DNA from 3 places in the Paenibacillus sp. FSL M8-0142 genome. Region 1 is predicted to be linked to each of the others. Evidence: riboswitches for the same ligand, from Rfam matches in the RefSeq annotation. Region 1 holds a riboswitch; each other region holds the start of a gene.
The links. Region 1 has a riboswitch for ZMP and ZTP ahead of purT (formate-dependent phosphoribosylglycinamide formyltransferase). Riboswitches for the same ligand answer to the same signal wherever they lie in the genome.

Region 1 (6,287 bases):
CCGTCCCGCATATGCTCCAATGCTTCCTTAGCATTTGCCGCCTCCAGCGTCCGGTACTGTTCTCTTTGGAGATACGACACAAGAACTTCCCGGATGTTCGGCTCATCATCGATGATTAATATCGTCCTCATTCCCGACTCTCCTTGCTGGAATTAATCTTCATGGCTTGAGTTGTTCTATTTTTATTTAGGGATGCTCCAGGCGTCCCGGATAATCCGAATCATCCGTTACGTCTGAACCGGTATCGAGGCGGGCTGAGCGGGTCTGCTCAGCTTCTTCATGCTTAAATAATACGCTGTTCCAAGCGGAATAAGCGCCCCCAGCCAAGCCAGCGGATTGGCGAGACATGCCCCGGGGAACCCGATCAGAGCCGACAGGAACATAGCGGCAACGACGCGCATGATCAGCTCCATAATGCCGGCGACGGTAGGGATGAAGCTTTGGCCAAGCCCTTGCAGCGAGAACCGGTAAATGAACAGCAAAGATAAGAGCAAATAGGTTGTTCCGTTCGCTAGGAAATACTGGCCGCTGAGATCCAGCAGCTGCTCCTGTCCTTGACCGACAAACAAAGAGACGGCGGCCGGACCTGCAACAATAACAAGCACCCCCACCAGGATGCTAAACGATCCCGAGAGCAAAATGCATTGCTTGACGCCTAGCCGAATCCGGTCGATCCGGTTCGCCCCGAAATTTTGCGCCGCAAAGGTTGCCATCGTAACGCCGAAGGAGTTCATCGGTTGGGTAGCGAGCATATCGATCTTCTGAGCCGCTGTGTAAGCCGCAACTGACAGTGCGCCAAGACCGTTCAGCGTAATCTGAAGAATAATCGCCCCGATGGCGATGATCGATGCCTGAAAGCCCATCGGGAAACCCACCCGCATATGCTGGCCAATAAACGTCCAATCGATCGACCAGTCAGCCGTTTTGAACTGCAGCAACGGAACCTTTTTATGGATATAGATCAGGCAGAGCAGACAGGAGAACAGCTGTGAGATGACAGTTGCTAGCCCGGCACCCGCTACGCCCATCTTAAAGACGAGTATAAACACGAGATCCAGCACAATATTCAGAATACTTGCGATAACCAGAAACAATAGCGGAGTGCGGCTGTCCCCGAGCGCCCGAAGCAGGTTGGCCAGCAGGTTGAATAACACCGCTGCGCCGACGCCAGCATTGATTACGATCAAATACGAATAAGCATCATCCAATATTTCAACCGGCGTATTCATCATGACGAGGGCCGGCTTCGTAAACACGACACTAAGGATGGTCAGGACGATCGTGAAAACGATACTGATCCAAAAGCTCGTGCCGACGCTTTTACGCACACCAGCAATATCCTTTGCCCCGAACCTCTGCGCGGTAATGATGGAGAGGCCTGCCGTCAGGCCTTGCGCAAATCCGATAATAAAAAACATAATGCTTCCGGTCGAACCGACGGCCGCCAGCGCGTTCACGCCGATCGTGCGTCCGACAATGAGCGTGTCGGCCATATTGTAGAATTGCTGAAACAGATTGCCGATTAACAGCGGGATCGTGAACATGATGATCAGTTTAATCGGACTGCCTTGTGTCATATCTTTCATGCGTGCATTCTCCTATGATGTGAAGTTCGCCATTCTAACATCTTGTTCTAATATGTATGGTTTCCTGCTGCACACCGGGTCGCTTATCGGGCGATGGGCCTTCCGGGCAGCACGAATGCTGTTTTCTTGTGTATCTTATCATGAACAACGGCAAAAGTGATGCAGGTTTATATTCAAAATCTAAATAATTTCCATGGCACTGCCTTTCCGATCATCGTATGGCCATTCGCAGATAGGGATCTAACGTACCTCTTATGGAAAAGAGGCCAGCCGTTGGCAATCCGGCTGACCTCTCGCTATTGGGCAGTTTTTGCATTCTTCAAATGGATTTGATCCCAAGCTTAAGCGGACAAGGCACATTCCGGAAGAAGGTGATCACTGCCGTTAAACTTCTTCCACCCCAAGCTTGTCCAATGCCTGTTTGGCACGAGATCGCGCTTCCTCCACCTCGCCTGCGGTCGACAAGGCCACTGCCACTCTTCTGCCAGCCTTTGTCACAGGCTTGCCGAATAGACGAACCTGAGTGTTCGGTACCGCGAGCGCCTGCTCGGCGCCCGTAATCTTATAGTTTTCAAGCTCACCCGGTGCTTTCAACGGACGGCTGGCGCCCGGGGTGATCAGCACGATTTCCGGAATCGGGTAACCGAGGATGGCCCGGACATGAAGCGCGAATTCGGACAGATTTTGCGTGACCAGCGTAACTAATCCGGTATCATGCGGGCGAGGCGATACCTCACTGAAATATACTTGATCCTCGGTCAGAAACAGCTCGACGCCGAACAATCCGAAGCCGCCCAATTCATCGGTAATGGCCCTCGCAATGCGCTCGGCTTCCTTCATCTGCTGCTCGGATATCGGATGAGGCTGCCAGGATTCGATATAGTCACCGCTTTCCTGCACATGTCCGATCGGCGGACAGAAGCTTGTCCCGCTCACCGAACGAACCGTTAACAGTGTGATTTCCGACTGGAAGGTGATGAACTCCTCGATGATCACCCGGCCGTTCTGTACGCGCCCGCCTTCCATTGCAATGTTCCAGCATGATTCAATGTCGCTCTCCGATCGGCAGACGCTCTGCCCTTTCCCTGAAGAGCTCATAAGCGGCTTAATTACGCAAGGAAAGCCCATCTCCCTTACCGCGACCTCGAATTGTTCATAGTTATCCGCAAAGCGGTATCCGGCCGTCGGCAATCCGAGCTTCTCCGAAGCAAGCCTGCGGATGCCCTCCCGGTCCATCGTCAGCTTGGCCGCTCTTGCGGTAGGAATGACGCGGAAGCCCTCCTCCTCCAGCTTCACTAACTCGGATGTGGCCAAGGCCTCAATCTCGGGAACGATCAGATCAGGCTGTTCCCGCTCGATGACTTCCCGCAGCTTGGCGCCGTCGAGCATATCGATGACGTAATGGCGATGCGCGACGTGCATGGCAGGCGCGTCGGCATATCGGTCTACCGCCACGGTCTCCACACCTAACCGCTGCGCTTCGATAATGACTTCCTTTCCGAGTTCTCCGGATCCCAGCAGCAGCATTTTTTTCGTTTTATACATCGTTCTCCAGTCCCCTTTTCAAAATAGAAATATTAAAAAGAGGTAAGGGAAAATAAACTTCCCTTACCTCTGCCCAGGCGTACGGCTGTCGTCATCCATGTGCTCCCTCATGGTTCCCCCATGCAGCGCCAGTCACACATCGACCTACTCATTGTCAGCTAAATCATACTGAATATTGAGCATGAATGCAATATGAATGCAATATGACCGCTCATGACAATCACCGAAAGCGGCCACTGACCAATCCGTTCCATGCGCGCAAGTTACCAAATCTATCGCCCTTTCATTGATGAAAGCGCATCCAGCACATATAATAGGGGGGTGATCAAACCTTACAGTCAATTGAAAGGAGACTTGCCGTGCTCCCCTATTCTGTCCAGCGTCAGGACTTTGCTTTTGAACACGCCATCATCGGAATGGCCATCGTTTCAATCGACGGAGAAGTGCTTCAAGTCAATTCGGCTTTGTGTGAGTTATTGGGCTGCTCCAAACAAGAATTAATGGATGGAGCACTGAAAGGGACGAACATCGGCGGAATTCTGGAAGTGATTAGGCACAAGGCGGGAGATTTCCAGCTCAAGCCTTCTCAGGTGACCGCACTCCAAGTTGGCATGAAATACGAACATCCTGCCGGACGGAATCTGGATTTGAAGCTTCACTTTTCGGCATCCGCTGAAGCGCAATCGCCGTTCCGCCATTGCTTGGTCCAATTTGAGAACCTCACCCCTGTTTACGAGCTGCAGGAACAGCTGACACAGAAGGAAATGAAACTGGTTGAGAAGGAAGAAGGCTTCCTGCAGCTGCTGGAAGAGCTCCCGCTTTCCGCGCTCATTACAAAGTACGGCATGATCCAGTACGCAAATCAAGCGACGCTACGGCTGCTTCACGCCTCGAATGTCTCCGATGTGCTCGGAATTTCAACCGATGTCGTGGTAGATCCCTCTTCGCATCATAAGCTTGCAAGGCGAAGAACGCGTTATGCGGAATATCGGGAAATCGGACCCGTTACATATCTTATCCGCTGTTTCGACGGTCAACAAAAAATCGTCTCCGGTATCACGCTGGTCACCACCTATAGAGGCGAAAAGGCCGCGCTTAGCATATTCAAAGATATCACAGAGCAGAAGATGGAAGAGGATCGCATCATGCAGTCCGAGAAGCTGACGACAGCAGGACAATTGGCAGCAGGAATCGCGCATGAGATCCGTAACCCGCTCACGTCAATTAACGGCTTCATTAAACTCCTTCGTTCGTCGGAGCAAAGCAATAAGCTGTATTTCGATATCATCGAATCGGAACTCAAACGGATCGAGCTGATCGTCAATGAACTGCTGGTGCTATCCAAGCCGGAAACCTCCCATGTCAGCAAGCCATTTGACGTGCTCGGCATCGTCGAACAAATCGTTACCCTGATGAAGGTCCAGGCTGCGCTGAACAATATCGAGATCATCCCGCGTTTCCCAGCCGAGCCCGTGTACGTTCACGGCGAAGCGAATCAACTGAAGCAGGTATTCATCAATTTGCTGAAGAACGCCATGGAGGCGATGGATCAAGGAGGAACGATCACGCTGACCATTCAGCAAAGCGACAGCGATGTCCATATCATCGTCCAGGATGACGGTATCGGCATGACGCCAGAGCAGATCCGGTCGTTGGGACAGCCCTTCTATACAACGAAGGACAGCGGAACCGGGCTCGGATATATGATCACGAAAAACATCATCCACAATCACGGCGGATCGATCCATGTGGAGAGCTCCCCGGAGCAGGGCACCAGCTTTACGATTCAGCTGCCCGCTTTATAGATATTAGCGAAAAGGCGACAGCACGACATAACCGGTGTAATAAAACATCTCCCGAAGCAGGAATGGAACCTTGCTCCGGAAACTTTGATATGCACTTCGATCCGTTGGTGACGGATATGCCTTCATTCCGTAATCGTCCGCCATCGTCATCGCCCGCTTCATATGAAGCGGGTCGCTGACGATCAAATACGTGGACAAACCTTCTTGTTCACCGACCGCTTGGGCATGGGACAGGTTCTCTTCCGTTATCTTTGACACCGTTTCGATCAGAATGTCTGCTTCCGGAACTCCCCGGGCAATCGCGTAATCCCGGGCAACCTCGGATTCCGCCGACTCAAGGTCCGATCCCCGTCCCCCCGTAAAGATCAGCTTATCCACATACTGATGCTTATACAGCCATAAGGCATGATCAATGCGTCCCTGGAATACGGGGGAGGGTTTATCGCCCCACACGGCCGCTCCAAGTACAATGGCGGCATCGGATTTTACAGGCTCGGTCTTTGCTCCGTAAGTCCATATGGCGACGGCCGCATAAACCATATATGCCATGATAACGGCAGCAGCTGAGAGGACGATTCGCCGGATCGTCTTTCTTCGGCTTCCTACGACTTTGCGAGACCGATTTACATTATTCACAAACTCCCCCCCGATCTTCCTCGAAAGCCTTTTCGCAGCAAAGCGTTGATTTTTAAATTGATAGGAGCTGAATCCGTTCAATACGACTCCATTCTACCATACCGGTTCTCTCCCCCGGTATTTTCATTAGGTTATAAGCTCCTTTACCGGCTTAAGTCCACTAGGTGCGAGGATCAAGGACGGGTTAGATGTAAGCGATCGATGCACGAATTAGATATACGGATTAGATGAATGGGGCAGAGGTAAGATCGAGGTGGAGCGGCTCGAAGCCGGAGCAGCGACTAGATCGAGCTAGCCACGACGCTTGCCACGCAAAATCAGAACCACCCGTCAAACGGGTGGTTTGCTCTTGGGGTATAACCCCTTGTTGCCAAACTGCGCCTAAAGACGCTAGCCTGACAATAAAATTGTTCAGGCTCAGTGTAATTTGTCACTTTCACTTACCAGTTAAACTGGTTTACTTCTTCTTGTTACTGTTTTTGCTGAATGGATCTTCATACTCTTTCACACTCAGTTTATCAATTGCTTGGTCGTGTGCTTCTTGCTCACGAATGTATTTTGCTACAGTTGCTTCATTTAAGCCCACTGTGCTGACGTAGTATCCCTCCGCCCAAAATTTTCGATTACCATATTTATACTTCAAGGTAGCATGCTTCTCGAATATCATGAGTGAGCTTTTCCCCTTCAGGTATCCCATAAATGATGATACTGAGAT
Region 2 (6,287 bases), 2.5 Mb from region 1:
CGGCCGGACATACTGATAGCATCATAGATTATCGGTTGATAGAGAGGCGGTTGTCCAAGATGAACCATTATAGCGAAACCCTCCGTATTATCGTGAAAAAAATGATTTTGCTCTTATCCTGTATGTTTATGGTCATTACCGTGTGGGAAGGTCAGCGAATTGATGCTTCTGTTGTGGGGGGGCCGATTCCTCAGGAATCGATCCGGCTGCGCATCTTGGCCAATTCCGACAGTCCCTCCGATCAGCTTGTGAAGCGGGAAATCCGCGATGCGGTCGTGGAGCAAATGCAGCTATGGGTTCAGCAGCTGGATAACCCGCAGAGCCTCGAGGAAGCTAAGGCGCTGACGAGCCGGCATCTGCCGGAAATTCGCCAGCTGGTCGGTGAAGAGCTGAGAAAACGGGGAATCACCTACAGCTACAATGTGGAACTCGGCGTCGTACCGTTCCCGACAAAGCTGTACGGCGGCACGGTCTATCCGGCAGGCGATTATGATGCGGTGCGCATCACGCTTGGCGAGGGACAGGGACAGAACTGGTGGTGCGTGTTGTTCCCGCCGCTGTGCTTCATCGACGGGGGCAGCGGAGACGCGGCGGCGCAGCCGGCGGATGCCGGCGTCCAGACCGTCTCGGCGCAAGCCGATAAGAGCCAGGCGGATGAGCCAGTCAATGCGGGCGATACCGAGCCTGAAGTCCGGTTTTTCTTATGGGATATGTTTATCGGGATCTGGAATTGGGTGGCAGGATTGTTTGGATAATCTAGCGGATGCATAGGATGATATTCGGAAAGATTGATAGGAAGACATGCAGGCCGTTTGATTTTCAATTCGAGTCGAGTGTGATACACTTTCATTTAGAAGAGTGCTTTCTCTTTAGCGCGACCGGCTGCCCGGGTGGGGACCCGGGACGGGACTGAAGAATCGAAGCGCTTTTTTAAATGTCAAAAAGTATCAACTCTAAAGCCATTGGGATTAGCTCCAGCAAGGCGCGTGCTTGATGGTTAATATACTTCATAAACAGAAAGCTTGGGATAGGGAATGGAACATACTGCAAGCGGCCGCGAGGACAGCCGCCAATTGGAACATAACGAACAGCCTGTTGACCCGCAGTCACAACCGACGAAGGTGTGGCGTATCGGTATTGAATCGATGGAATCCGGCAGCCGAACTCCGGAAGAGGAGCAGGCTCTGCTTGAAGCGGGTCGGGTGCTTGCAGGCGGCGGGCTTGTCGCCTTCCCGACGGAGACGGTCTACGGGTTGGGCGCCGATGCGGGAAGCACGGAAGCGGTTGAACGTATATTTGCGGCGAAGGGAAGGCCTTCGGACAACCCGCTGATCGTGCATATATCGGATTTGTCCCAGCTGGATGACCTGGCGCTTCGGGTAAACGATACCGAGCGTGCGCTGATGAAGGCGTTCTGGCCGGGCCCGCTGTCGCTGGTGCTGCCCGTGAAGCCGGGTGCCGTGTCGTCCCGTGTGACGGCGGGGCTGGACACGGTCGCGGTGCGAATGCCTGACCACCCGGCTGCGCTCGCGCTTATTCGCGCGGCCGGCTGCCCGCTGGCCGCGCCGAGCGCGAACCGCTCCGGCCGGCCGAGCCCTACGCTTGCGGGCCATGTGCTGGAGGATTTGGCCGGCGCGATCGACGGCGTGCTTGACGGCGGCCCTGCCGGGGTCGGCGTCGAGTCGACGGTCGTGCAAGCCGGCGAGGACGGTGCCGTGACGGTGCTCCGTCCCGGCGGCGTCACGGCCGAGCAGCTTGCCGCGGTGGCGGCAAGCGTGCGCCTCGACCCGGCGCTAACAAGCGCCGCCGGGGAGGCGGAGAGCCCGGCGCCCCGCTCGCCGGGCATGAAATACACGCACTACGCGCCGAAGGGCGCGATGTGCGTGGTGCAGGGCCGCGACGCCGAAGCGGTAGCGGCCCGCATCGCGGCCGAGCTTGCGGCCGCCGCCCGCCGCGGCGAGGTGACCGGTGTGCTGTCGTTCGACGAGCACATTGGTCGCTACCGCGCGGACGTGGCGGTCCCGCTCGGCCGCCAGGCCGCGCCGGAGGAAGCGGCCCGCCGGCTGTACGCCGGCCTGCGCAGGTTCGACGAGGCCGGCGCCACCTTCATTCTTGCGGAAGCCTGCCCTGAAGAGGGCCTCGGCGCCGCGGTGATGAACCGGCTGCTGAAGGCGGCAGGACATCGCGTTATCGACGTGGATCATTAACCGCAGCCTTTTTTCCAAAGCCGATCAGGAATCATTTATCCCTTGTCCGCATATGGTGTACAAGACCATGAGACTTGGGGGAATGGGCATGTTGGAGGCGTCTGTCCAATCGGGACAGCTTGCGGCGATTCTGCTCATGGCGGTTGCACTCGGGCTAGACGCGTTTTCGCTTGGCATCGGCGTCGGTTTGCGAGGCGGGCTGCGCCACCGTCATATGCTGGGCATGAGCTTTCTGATCGGCCTGTTTCATATGCTGATGCCCCTGCTGGGGCTGGCTGCCGGCCGTTATGTCGGATTGCTGCTGGGACAGGTTACCGGGCTTGCCGCCGGCGGATTGCTGGTTCTGCTCGGGGGCCATATGATCCATAACGCTTTTCGCGGAGGCGAGGGCAAGCTCGTTCATCCATCCGCACTGCTGGGTATGCTGTTGTTCTCGCTTAGCGTCAGCATCGATTCGTTCTCGGTCGGATTATCGCTGGGCATGTTCGTGCATGATGTAACGCTGATCGTTGTAACCTTCGGGGTGGTCGGCGGCTTGATGTCGATTCTCGGTTTGATGCTGGGCCGTCAGGTCAGCAGCAAGCTGGGCGAGTACGGCGAGATGCTGGGAGGACTTATTTTGGTTGTGTTCGGCGTGATGTTTATTGTCTGATACGGGTGGTAAGGCACACCGGATATGAAATGAGGATGAATGCGGGAATTCGTTGACCGGCAGAGTAGACTTTTGTGGAATCATTTGTCCAAGTAATATAGAAGTTGCGAAATTTGTGATGAGATTTGATACAATATCCCTAGTGACCTAATACTGACGGGAGGGAGCCTTAAGACTGTGAAAAAGATACTATTTGTCTGCACCGGAAATACCTGCCGCAGTCCGATGGCCGAAGGGATGCTGCGCAAGCTGGCGAAGCAGCGGGGCATTCCGCTGGAGGTGCGATCCGCCGGCGTATCGGCGATAGATGGCATGCCGGTGTCCCATCATGCGGAATCCGTACTGCGGGATCAGGATATCCGGGACGAGCTCGTATCAAAGCCGCTCACCTCAGAGCTGGTGGAATGGGCTGATCTCGTTCTGACTCTAACCCAATCGCATAAGCAATATGCCATTCGGCAGTTTCCTCACGCGGCCGATAAAATGCATACCTTAAAGGAATATGTTGAGGATGACAGCAAGGTGCTTGCAGATTTGCAGGAGCAAGACAGTCTGTACGCATCGATTGAGCTGGCCCGAGCGCTTGGTCAAAATGTCAGCGATAAGGATCGCGAACGGTTGATTGAGCTTCGCCAGCGCATTCCTAGCTTTGATATCTCGGACCCGTTCGGCGGCACGAAGGAAGAGTATGAAGCGACCGCAGCCGAGATTCGGACGGCGCTCTTTCGTTTGTTGGACAAGCTGAATGCGGGCGGGCAGGCGTAATCGCTTGCTGCGGGCGGATGAATTATGACTCTGGCATCAGAGCACGTGAGTGGAAAAGTCACAGCTGCAGGCGTGGCTAAAAAAGCCGCTTGCCTTTCCCGGACGATTGATTTAAGATGTAGGGGAAACAACAATAGATCCGGTGTAACTGGCGACGAAGTGGATGAAACCACGGTGGAGCACCGGAGTATACGGCCGGTCGCCTGGGCAAAGAGCATTGGAGCACTACGTGTGCGCCGACTGCTCTTTTTTCGTCTTTTGCGGGATATTTGGGTTATAATGAAACAAGCTAATCACGCGAAAGCGAACATATGAGGGGGTTTCATCGATGAAAATTGCACTAGGCACGGATCATGCGGGCATTCGCCTGAAAGAGGAGATCATGGAGGTTATTCGCAGCCTTGGACATGAGGTGGAGGATCTCGGCTGCGGCTGCTCCGATTCCGTCGACTATCCGGACTATGCGCTGCCGGTATGCGAGAAGGTCGTGTCCGGCGAAGCCGATCGCGGCATTCTGATCTGCGGAACCGGCATCGGCATGAGCATCGCGGCGAACAAGGTGCCGGGAATCCGGTGCGCCCTGACGCATGATGTGTTCTCGGCCAAAGCGACGCGCGAGCATAACGACAGCAATGTGATCGCGCTCGGCGAACGCGTAGTCGGCCCTGGTCTTGCTGCGGAAATCGTCAGCGCCTGGCTGACAACCGAGTTCAGTCACGGCGAGCGTCATGTCGGCCGCGTCAACAAGATCAAGGCGATCGAGGAACGCTACCTAAAGAACGGATAGGACGTTTCTTTCCGTAAGGCCATTTGGTCTGTATTCCGGACGGTTCCCCGCATACAAGCTGTGCGGGACGAGGGCATGAAGCGACGTAGAGACTATTAAGGGAGGACTGTGGCATGAGCGATGCTTCCAACATTTCCTTAAACGGGCAGACCGCCCGCATCGTCCGCGAGCTCGCCGAGACGGCGAAGCTTGGACCGGGCAAGGTGCTGGTCGTCGGCGCGAGCACGAGCGAGGTTGCGGGCAAGCGGATAGGGACAGGCGGCGCGCTGGAGACGGCGCAGCAGCTGCTTGAAGGCATTGCCGAGGTTCAGGCGGAGTACGGATTCTCGCTGGCCTTCCAATGCTGCGAGCATCTGAACCGAGCGCTGGTCGTTGAGCGCGAGCTGCTCGAGCGGCTTGGCTTGACGGAAGTGGCGGCTGTACCGATTCCGGGAGCCGGCGGCTCCATGGCAGCCAGCGCCTACCGCAGCATGAAGCAGCCTTGCCTGGCGGAATCCATTCAGGCGCATGCGGGTATCGACATCGGCGAGACGCTGATCGGCATGCATCTGCGCAGCGTGGCGGTTCCCTTCAGGCCGAGTGAGCGGTATATCGGCGAGGCTCGGGTTACGGCCGCCTATACCCGGCCAAAGCTGATCGGCGGAGAGCGGGCCGTTTATCGCCAGGTGCCGGATGCGGATTCCGGATCATGCAATTGATTCGATTGGAACGGCTTGGACATCCTGTTTTGCTTGTTTGTAGGGTTAACTAAAGAAAGAGATGCAGGCAAGGGAGTGAAATGATTTCGAAAAAATGGTAGTGTTCGCCTTTGTGAACGGATTTCTACCTTGGATGAATTCAATAGATCAAAGAAATCCGGGAGCAACAGCGATTGTAGAAACATTTCACGTGCTTGCTCCACATCCCATTTGGTAGTTGGCCCTGTGTAATACGGAAACAGAATATTTATAGTAAGATTTTGGATCATAGGAGGATATAAAAATGATGGAACATTTGCGTAAGAACGATCCTGCTGTACTTGAAGCGATGGAGCTGGAGCTGAAGCGCCAGCGCAGCAATATCGAACTGATTGCATCGGAGAATATTGTCAGCGAAGCGGTCATGGAAGCGATGGGCACCGTCCTCACCAATAAATATGCGGAAGGCTACCCTGGCAAACGCTACTACGGCGGATGCGAGCGTGTCGACATTGTCGAGGATATCGCTCGTGACCGCGCGAAGGAACTGTTTGGAGCCGATCATGCCAACGTGCAGCCGCACTCCGGCGCGCAGGCGAATATGGCGGTGTATCTTGCAGCGCTTAAGCCTGGCGATACCGTTCTTGGCATGAACCTTGCCCATGGCGGTCACCTGACGCACGGAAGCCCGGTCAATGCCTCCGGTCTGCTGTACAATTTCGTGGCTTACGGCGTTCAAGAGGACACGTTCCTCATTGATTATGATGAAGTCCGCAAAGCGGCGTTCAAGCATCGCCCTCGTCTGATTGTTGCCGGCGCAAGCGCCTATCCGCGCATCATTGATTTCGAGAAGCTCGCTGCGATCGCCAATGATGTCGGCGCGCTGTTTATGGTCGACATGGCTCATATCGCAGGTCTTGTTGCGGCTGGACTTCACCCGAATCCGGTTCCGCACGCGCATTTCGTGACCACAACGACGCATAAGACGCTCCGCGGGCCGCGCGGCGGCATGATTCTGTGCAAAAAAGCTTGGGCGCAAGCGATCGACAAGGCCGTATTCCCGGGATCGCAGGGCGGACCGCTGATGCATGTCATCGCATCGAAGGCTGTTGCTCTTGGCGAAGCGCTGGATCCGTCCTTCAAAACCTACGCTCAAAATGTCGTGAACAATGCGAAGGTACTAGCCGATACGCTGATTG
Region 3 (6,287 bases), 250 kb from region 1:
GCCTTGGAGAACGCAATGCTTTCCTCGATACCGTAGCCGCCATCCACGTATTCCCTTGCAGAGATACGCATGATCAGCGGCATATCGTCAGGCATTTCGCTCTTGGCCGCTTGAATCACCTCGACGCCGAATCTCGTTAAATCCTGGCCATATGCATCGGTTCTTGTATTCGTTAATGGTGAATGGAACTGGTGAATTAAGTATCCGTGAGCTCCATGCAGCTCGATGGCATCAAAGCCGGCTTGCACGGCACGGCGTACGGCCAACCGGAACTTCTCCACCATCTCTTGTACTTCTTCGGTCGTCAGGGCTCTCGGCGTTTTGGAATTATTGTCAAAAGGAATGGCCGACGGCGCGACAGGCGTCTGCGCGTCCTCCGCCTTCCGGCCGGCATGGGCAATTTGGATCGCAGCCTTCGCGCCATGCTGGTGGATTCCGTCAACGATGCGCGCAAGCGGCGCAATTTGTTCATCGGACCATAAACCAAGGTCGTAGTCCGAGATTCGTCCGTCAGGCTCTACGTCCGTCATCTCAACAATGACGAGCCCGGTTCCGCCGACCGCGCGGCTCACATAATGCAGATAATGCCAATCCGTTGCGATACCGTCCTTGTTCGTAACGGAATATTGACACATCGGCGGCATCACGATCCGGTTTTTCAGTTTCAAAGCTTTCAACGTAAAGGGGCTGAATAAATGTTCCATATGGTTTCCTTCACTCTCCTGATGTCATGTAATCCTCTAAATTAAATGCATGCGCATGCATTTAAAATAACAGACGAAGGAGCATTCGTCAATATTTCGATACAATCAGGACTTCATAATCTCCATCATATTCTGGACGCCTTGGCGGAATTTCGGAGAAGAGAATTGCTGCTCCAGCACATTCAGCACGGTAGCTCTTGCCCGTTGAAGTTTGTCTTCACCAATGGAGGTGAGCGACGTATATATCCCCCTGCGGTCATTCTCGCAGATCGCCCGCTGCATTGCACCGCAGCCCTTGGCTTCAAAGCGGCTGACCAGCCTCGAGATCGCGCTTTGACTGAGGCCGACCATCGCTTGCAATTGCTGCAGCCGCAGCTTTTTTTCAGGAGCCTCGAACAAAAATAACAGCACGTAAAACTCGTTCAGCGACAAGTCGTGCTGCTGCTGAAGCGTCTGTTCCAGTTCATTTGTGATCATCGCCTGTGTTTGCGTCAAGGACAGCCAGCTTGTAATGAGATCTTGTTTGTGATTGGTTGACATCGTTCCCACCTGCTCTAGGTTAATGGCCCTCAGATGGCAGGTCTCTCCCACCCGAAAGGCAGCTGTTGTTAACTTATCATATCAAGCTCACATTTCAGCCGTCAAACGGCTTTTCCTGTTGCATCGCATGATATCTCGCAAAAAGGCCCGCTCCTTATCATTTAAGGAACGAGCCTTTCGTGTGTTGATCGGAACGATAAGAAATGATGCGACGCCAAGCACCGTCTAAGCACGTCGTGCATGCAGCAGGCAATATCATACTGCGAGCCGGTCGGGAGAGGCACGCGCTTATAAAAGCTTGCTTATGCCATCACCTGCGGTTTTGGATCCAGCAGGCCCAGCATTTGAAGCCCGTGCCGGATGCCGTCCTCGCCTACATCCTTGGTAACGTGTCGGGCTGCGCGCTTGACGACGTCGGGCGCGTTCCCCATGGCTACGCCATGGCCGACATACGACAGCATTTCCAGATCATTCAGATAATCGCCAAAGGCGATGGTATCGGCTACGTCCATGCCCAGCGCTTGGATAAACTGCCGGATGCCTTCGGCTTTGGAACCGCCGACCGGAAGCACATCGGTGCCGTACGGACCCCAGCGGACCAGATCAAGCCTTCCTCCAAAGCTGGACCGATATGCCTCCTCTTCCTCCTCGGTGCAAAACACAATGGCCTGGAAAATATCCCGTCCAAGATAGTACTCCGGATCATATTCCGGGATCGTCAGCTTCAGCTCGCCCCAGCTGGAATCGATGTGCTCGTGGTGAGTCACGTTCATTTTCATTGCATCGCTTCCTGCATAGATGATCGGATGGTCCATCCGCACCGCCAGCTCGGTCAGCTGCTGCAGCTGCTCGGGAGGCATCGGGTTCCCGTAGATCGGCTTGCCCTGGTGAACGACATATTGCCCGTTCAAGGACACATAGGAATCGATGCCGAGCTGCTCGCGGATTTCCTCGAAATGATAGGGAGCGCGACCGGTCGCAATCGCGACTTCATGCCCGTTGTCTTTTAATTGTTCAATGGACTCCAGCGTCGACTCCGGGATCCGCTTGTCGTGATCGAGCAGCGTTCCGTCGATGTCAAAGAAAATTAATTTTTTATTCAATAGCCCTCGCCCCTCTTTTCATAGCTGATGGGTGTATTGTAAATGATGAAAAGCATTTCAGAGCAAGCAACAATTTATACCTCATGATCTTCCAACAACACGAATCCATCATGCTTTTTAACTTATCCTAGGTGACCCAACCTTGGTGAAAGACAATCCGCACAAGGGCTCTCCGCATATAGCCGGAACGGGAAGTCTTCTCTCGGCATCCTATTCAAAAGAAAACCGAGCCTTCAAAAGGACCCGGTTCATTTGCATTGCATTATCCACGATTAGGACTTCAGTGTTCTTTCGGCCGCCTCAACCGTATGCTTCAGCAGCGTGGCAATCGTTACCGGCCCGACGCCTGCCGGAACCGGCGTGATGGCCGACGCGCGCTCCGCACACGCCTCATAATCGACATCTCCGACATTGCCTTTGTTGTAGCCGGCGTCAAGCACTACCGCCCCCGGCTTGATCCACTCGCCTTGAATGAACTTTGGCTTGCCGACCGCAGCAACGACAATATCCCCTTGCGCGACGATGTCGCCTAGATTGTTCGTTTTGGAGTGGCAGATCGTCACCGTAGCGTTGCGGTTTAGCAGCATCATCGAGACCGGCTTGCCGAGAATCGGGCTGCGGCCGATAACCACGGCATGCTTGCCTTCGATCGGAAGCTTGTAATAATCCATGATCGCGATAATCGCTGCCGGGGTGCAGGACGGATAGTCCGCGAAACCGAACGCATTTTGCGAGAAGCCGAGCGTGGTCACGCCGTCCACATCCTTTTCGATCGCGATCGCATCGAATGCCGCTCTTTCATCAATATGATGCGGAACCGGATGCTGGAGCAGAATGCCATGCACTGCCGAGTCCTCATTCAGCTGCCGAATGGCCGCGATGAGCTCCTCGGTGGTCGTCGACGCCTTCAGCTCGATTTTCCGGGATTCGATCCCCAGGCGCTGGCATGCATTCCCCTTCATTCGCACATAGGTTGCCGAAGCCGGATCATCCCCGACGAGGATCGTAGCCAAGCAAGGAGTGACTCCCTTGGCTTTAAGCTGCTCGACCTTGACGGCCAACTTAACCTTTAGATCATCCGATACCGCTTTCCCATCCAAAATCAACGTTTCTGTACTCATGTTCAACCCGCTCCTTCGCCATTGTTAGTCAATAAAAACATAAAGAGGCAAGGCGACATGATCGTCTCCTTACCTCTTGCCCAGGCGTACGGCATATGAAACTATGCGCTCCCTCTTGGTACCCCAAGCTACGCCAGTAACGCATAGTCTACGTACTACTACTATACCATGAGCTTGCGGGAATACGCCATAGCTTCGGTGGAAAGAGTTATTCGTAATTCTTTTGATTAAATTGGAAAGTTGTCTTTCGTCCAAGCATAGAATGTCCTCGTAGATGATTTTTTTCGTCAGGAGGCCTTCATGAAAATTCCGGCTTTTTTCAAATGGCTGCCGTTCTTCCTGCCGCTGCTCTTTCTGTTCCCGGCTCTCATGACGATGCCCCGGAGCGGGCTCGCCCTGCTTGGCAGCACCGAAGTGCAGCAGCTTAAAACTGTATTCATCGGCATTTTCCTTGAGGCCCTGCCGTTCGTGCTGCTCGGGGTGCTGATTTCTTCGCTGCTGCAAATCTTTGTCAAGGAAGAATGGGTTCGCCGCCTAACGCCGAAGCATCCAGTTCCCGGCGTCCTGTTCGCATCCCTGCTCGGGATGATCCTTCCCGTCTGCGAGTGCGGCATGATCCCTGTTGTGCGCCGGCTCATGTTAAAAGGCATGCCGGCTTATGTCGGGATCACCTTTCTTCTCAGCGGCCCGATTCTGAATCCGGTGGTGCTTGCCGCAACGATGATGGCATTCCGTTCGCATCCCGAGATCACGATCGGACGAATGGGACTGGCCTTCATGATTGCCGTTACGATCGGCTTGCTCGTATTTGCTTTCGTGAAGAATAACCCGCTAAAGCGCTCCTTCCATGATTTCACCGCCGAGGTCGAAGCCGCCGGAAGCCGGCCATCCCACGCACACAGCAAAACTTGGCGCAGCCTTTTTGTTCATGCTGGTGACGAAATGGTGGATATGGGCAAATATTTAGTGCTCGGTGCGTTTGTCACGGCCTGCATTCAAGCATTTATTCCGCGGGAGGAGCTGCTCTCTCTTGCGAGCGGTCCGATGTCCTCCTATCTGTTCATGATGGGTCTGGCGTTTGTCCTTTCGCTCTGCTCAACGTCGGATGCATTCGTCGCTTCGGCTTTTACGCATACCTTTACCGTGGGCCCTCTCGTGTCCTTTCTCGTGCTTGGCCCGATGCTCGATTTCAAAACGCTGCTCATGCTATCCGCCGCATTTAAGACGAGATTCGTCATTGCGCTAAGTGTCGTCATCGTCACGCTCGTGTTTGTCGGTTCCCTGATCGCGAACATACTGCTTGGCGGATAATCCGTGAACAAGAAGGAGGTGAGCTCTTTCCATGAACCATTCATCGGCAGGTGCGCGGTTTCATTATGTTGTTCGTGCGCTGCTGCTGGCTGCTCTTGCTATTTATGTCATGCACTTAAATGAATCGAATCTCCTTGAATACTACCTGGCTCCGCAGATGCAGACGCTTCTGCTGCTCTGTCCGGTACCGCTTTTGTTCATTGCCTTCGGCATGGTATATCATGCCGTAATGGGCGACGCCGGCGACGTATGCGATTGCGAGCACCCTCATCCCCGAGGCGTTGTCCGAAATTTAACGGTCTACGGATTGTTCGCCTTACCCCTGCTCTTCGGATTGCTGGTGCCCGATCAGCCTCTCGCGAGCAGCATGGCAGCCAAGAAGGGCATGGTGTACACCTATCCGAATCCGGATGTGCGGACCGGTTCTGAGAATGTACCCGGAGATTCCGATGCCGCTGGCAGCGCCCGCGCACCGAACCCAACCGGAAATGAAAGCAGCCCGGTCGATCCGTTCGCACCGAGGGATAAGTATAGCGTGGAGTTTGCGGAGCTGGCCAAGCGGCTGTACGCCATGCCCTCCGTCACGGTAAGGCCCGAAATATTTTCCGAGACCGTCGGCGCGATCGAGATGTATAAGCCTGTCTTTGCCGGCAAGCCCATCTCGGTCCAAGGCTTTGTGTTCAGGGATGACAGCATGGATAAGAACATGTTTGCCGTCAGCCGGTTCTTGCTGATGTGCTGCACGGCCGATGCCGTTCCGTTCGGCATTCTCGTGAGCGGAGAGCAAGCATCCCGTTTCGAGAATGATACCTGGGTATCGATTGAAGGCACGGTCCAGACCGTGAAAATCGAAGGCGAGGAGCGCCTGCTGATTCAAGCCGAATCGATCGAGGCGATTGAAGAGCCGGCTTCGCCGTATATTTTTACCAATCCTGACTCTGTAGCTGCGTTTGATGAGCTGTATCCGGCAGCTCAACCCTAACCGGAGGTGAAGAAGATGAACAAGACACCTGTCATCATCATCAGCGGCTTTCTTGGCAGCGGCAAAACAACCCTGCTCCTCAGACTGCTCGCCTACGCAAAGACTCAGCGGTGGAACACGGCCGTTATCATGAATGAAATGGGCGAAATGGACGTAGACGGAGCGGTTATTTCCGGTGACATGCCCGACGTTCCGGTGGAGAAGCTGCTCGATGGCTGCATCTGCTGCACGAAGCGCGGCGAGCTCGAACTGGCGATGGATGTGCAGCTCAAGCGGCGTCCCGATCTCATCCTGATCGAAACAACCGGCGTAGCGAACCCGCAGCTAATTCTTGAAGATTTGGCCGAACCATCATTGGCTGAACGCATATCTATAGCGCGCAAGGTGGCCGTCGTCGATGCCGGCAAAATGCTCGAATACAACAGCTTCTTCGCGTCGGATCGCAGTCTGGTGCGTACGCTCCGGGGGCAGATCGCTTTCGCCGATACCATTCTGCTGAACAAGGCAGGCGATTGCGATGCCAAGA

Region 2: linked by a shared signal. The riboswitch ahead of rpiB (ribose 5-phosphate isomerase B) and the one ahead of purT (formate-dependent phosphoribosylglycinamide formyltransferase) in region 1 are both predicted to bind ZMP and ZTP.
Region 3: linked by a shared signal. The riboswitch ahead of NSQ46_RS12810 (tetrahydrofolate dehydrogenase/cyclohydrolase catalytic domain-containing protein) and the one ahead of purT (formate-dependent phosphoribosylglycinamide formyltransferase) in region 1 are both predicted to bind ZMP and ZTP.

The regions. Positions count from the first base shown of each region.
Region 1 is NZ_CP152008.1:2,968,518-2,974,804, reverse strand. Features, by position in the region: gene NSQ46_RS13925 (response regulator transcription factor) at 1-131, opposite strand, end outside; gene NSQ46_RS13920 (MATE family efflux transporter) at 228-1,586, opposite strand; gene purT (formate-dependent phosphoribosylglycinamide formyltransferase) at 1,971-3,131, opposite strand; ZMP/ZTP riboswitch at 3,196-3,277, opposite strand; gene NSQ46_RS13910 (ATP-binding protein) at 3,491-4,936, shown strand; gene NSQ46_RS13905 (YdcF family protein) at 4,940-5,572, opposite strand; gene tnpA (IS200/IS605 family transposase) at 6,030-6,287, opposite strand, start outside.
Region 2 is NZ_CP152008.1:464,226-470,512, forward strand. Features, by position in the region: gene spoIIR (stage II sporulation protein R) at 60-755, shown strand; gene NSQ46_RS02010 (L-threonylcarbamoyladenylate synthase) at 1,146-2,207, shown strand; gene NSQ46_RS02015 (manganese efflux pump) at 2,296-2,859, shown strand; gene NSQ46_RS02020 (low molecular weight protein arginine phosphatase) at 3,037-3,624, shown strand; ZMP/ZTP riboswitch at 3,759-3,840, shown strand; gene rpiB (ribose 5-phosphate isomerase B) at 3,953-4,411, shown strand; gene NSQ46_RS02030 (TIGR01440 family protein) at 4,525-5,109, shown strand; gene glyA (serine hydroxymethyltransferase) at 5,393-6,287, shown strand, end outside.
Region 3 is NZ_CP152008.1:2,713,786-2,720,072, reverse strand. Features, by position in the region: gene NSQ46_RS12825 (NADH:flavin oxidoreductase/NADH oxidase) at 1-704, opposite strand, end outside; gene NSQ46_RS12820 (MarR family transcriptional regulator) at 810-1,244, opposite strand; gene NSQ46_RS12815 (Cof-type HAD-IIB family hydrolase) at 1,547-2,347, opposite strand; gene NSQ46_RS12810 (tetrahydrofolate dehydrogenase/cyclohydrolase catalytic domain-containing protein) at 2,620-3,468, opposite strand; ZMP/ZTP riboswitch at 3,540-3,619, opposite strand; gene NSQ46_RS12805 (permease) at 3,769-4,779, shown strand; gene NSQ46_RS12800 (TIGR03943 family protein) at 4,811-5,761, shown strand; gene NSQ46_RS12795 (GTP-binding protein) at 5,777-6,287, shown strand, end outside.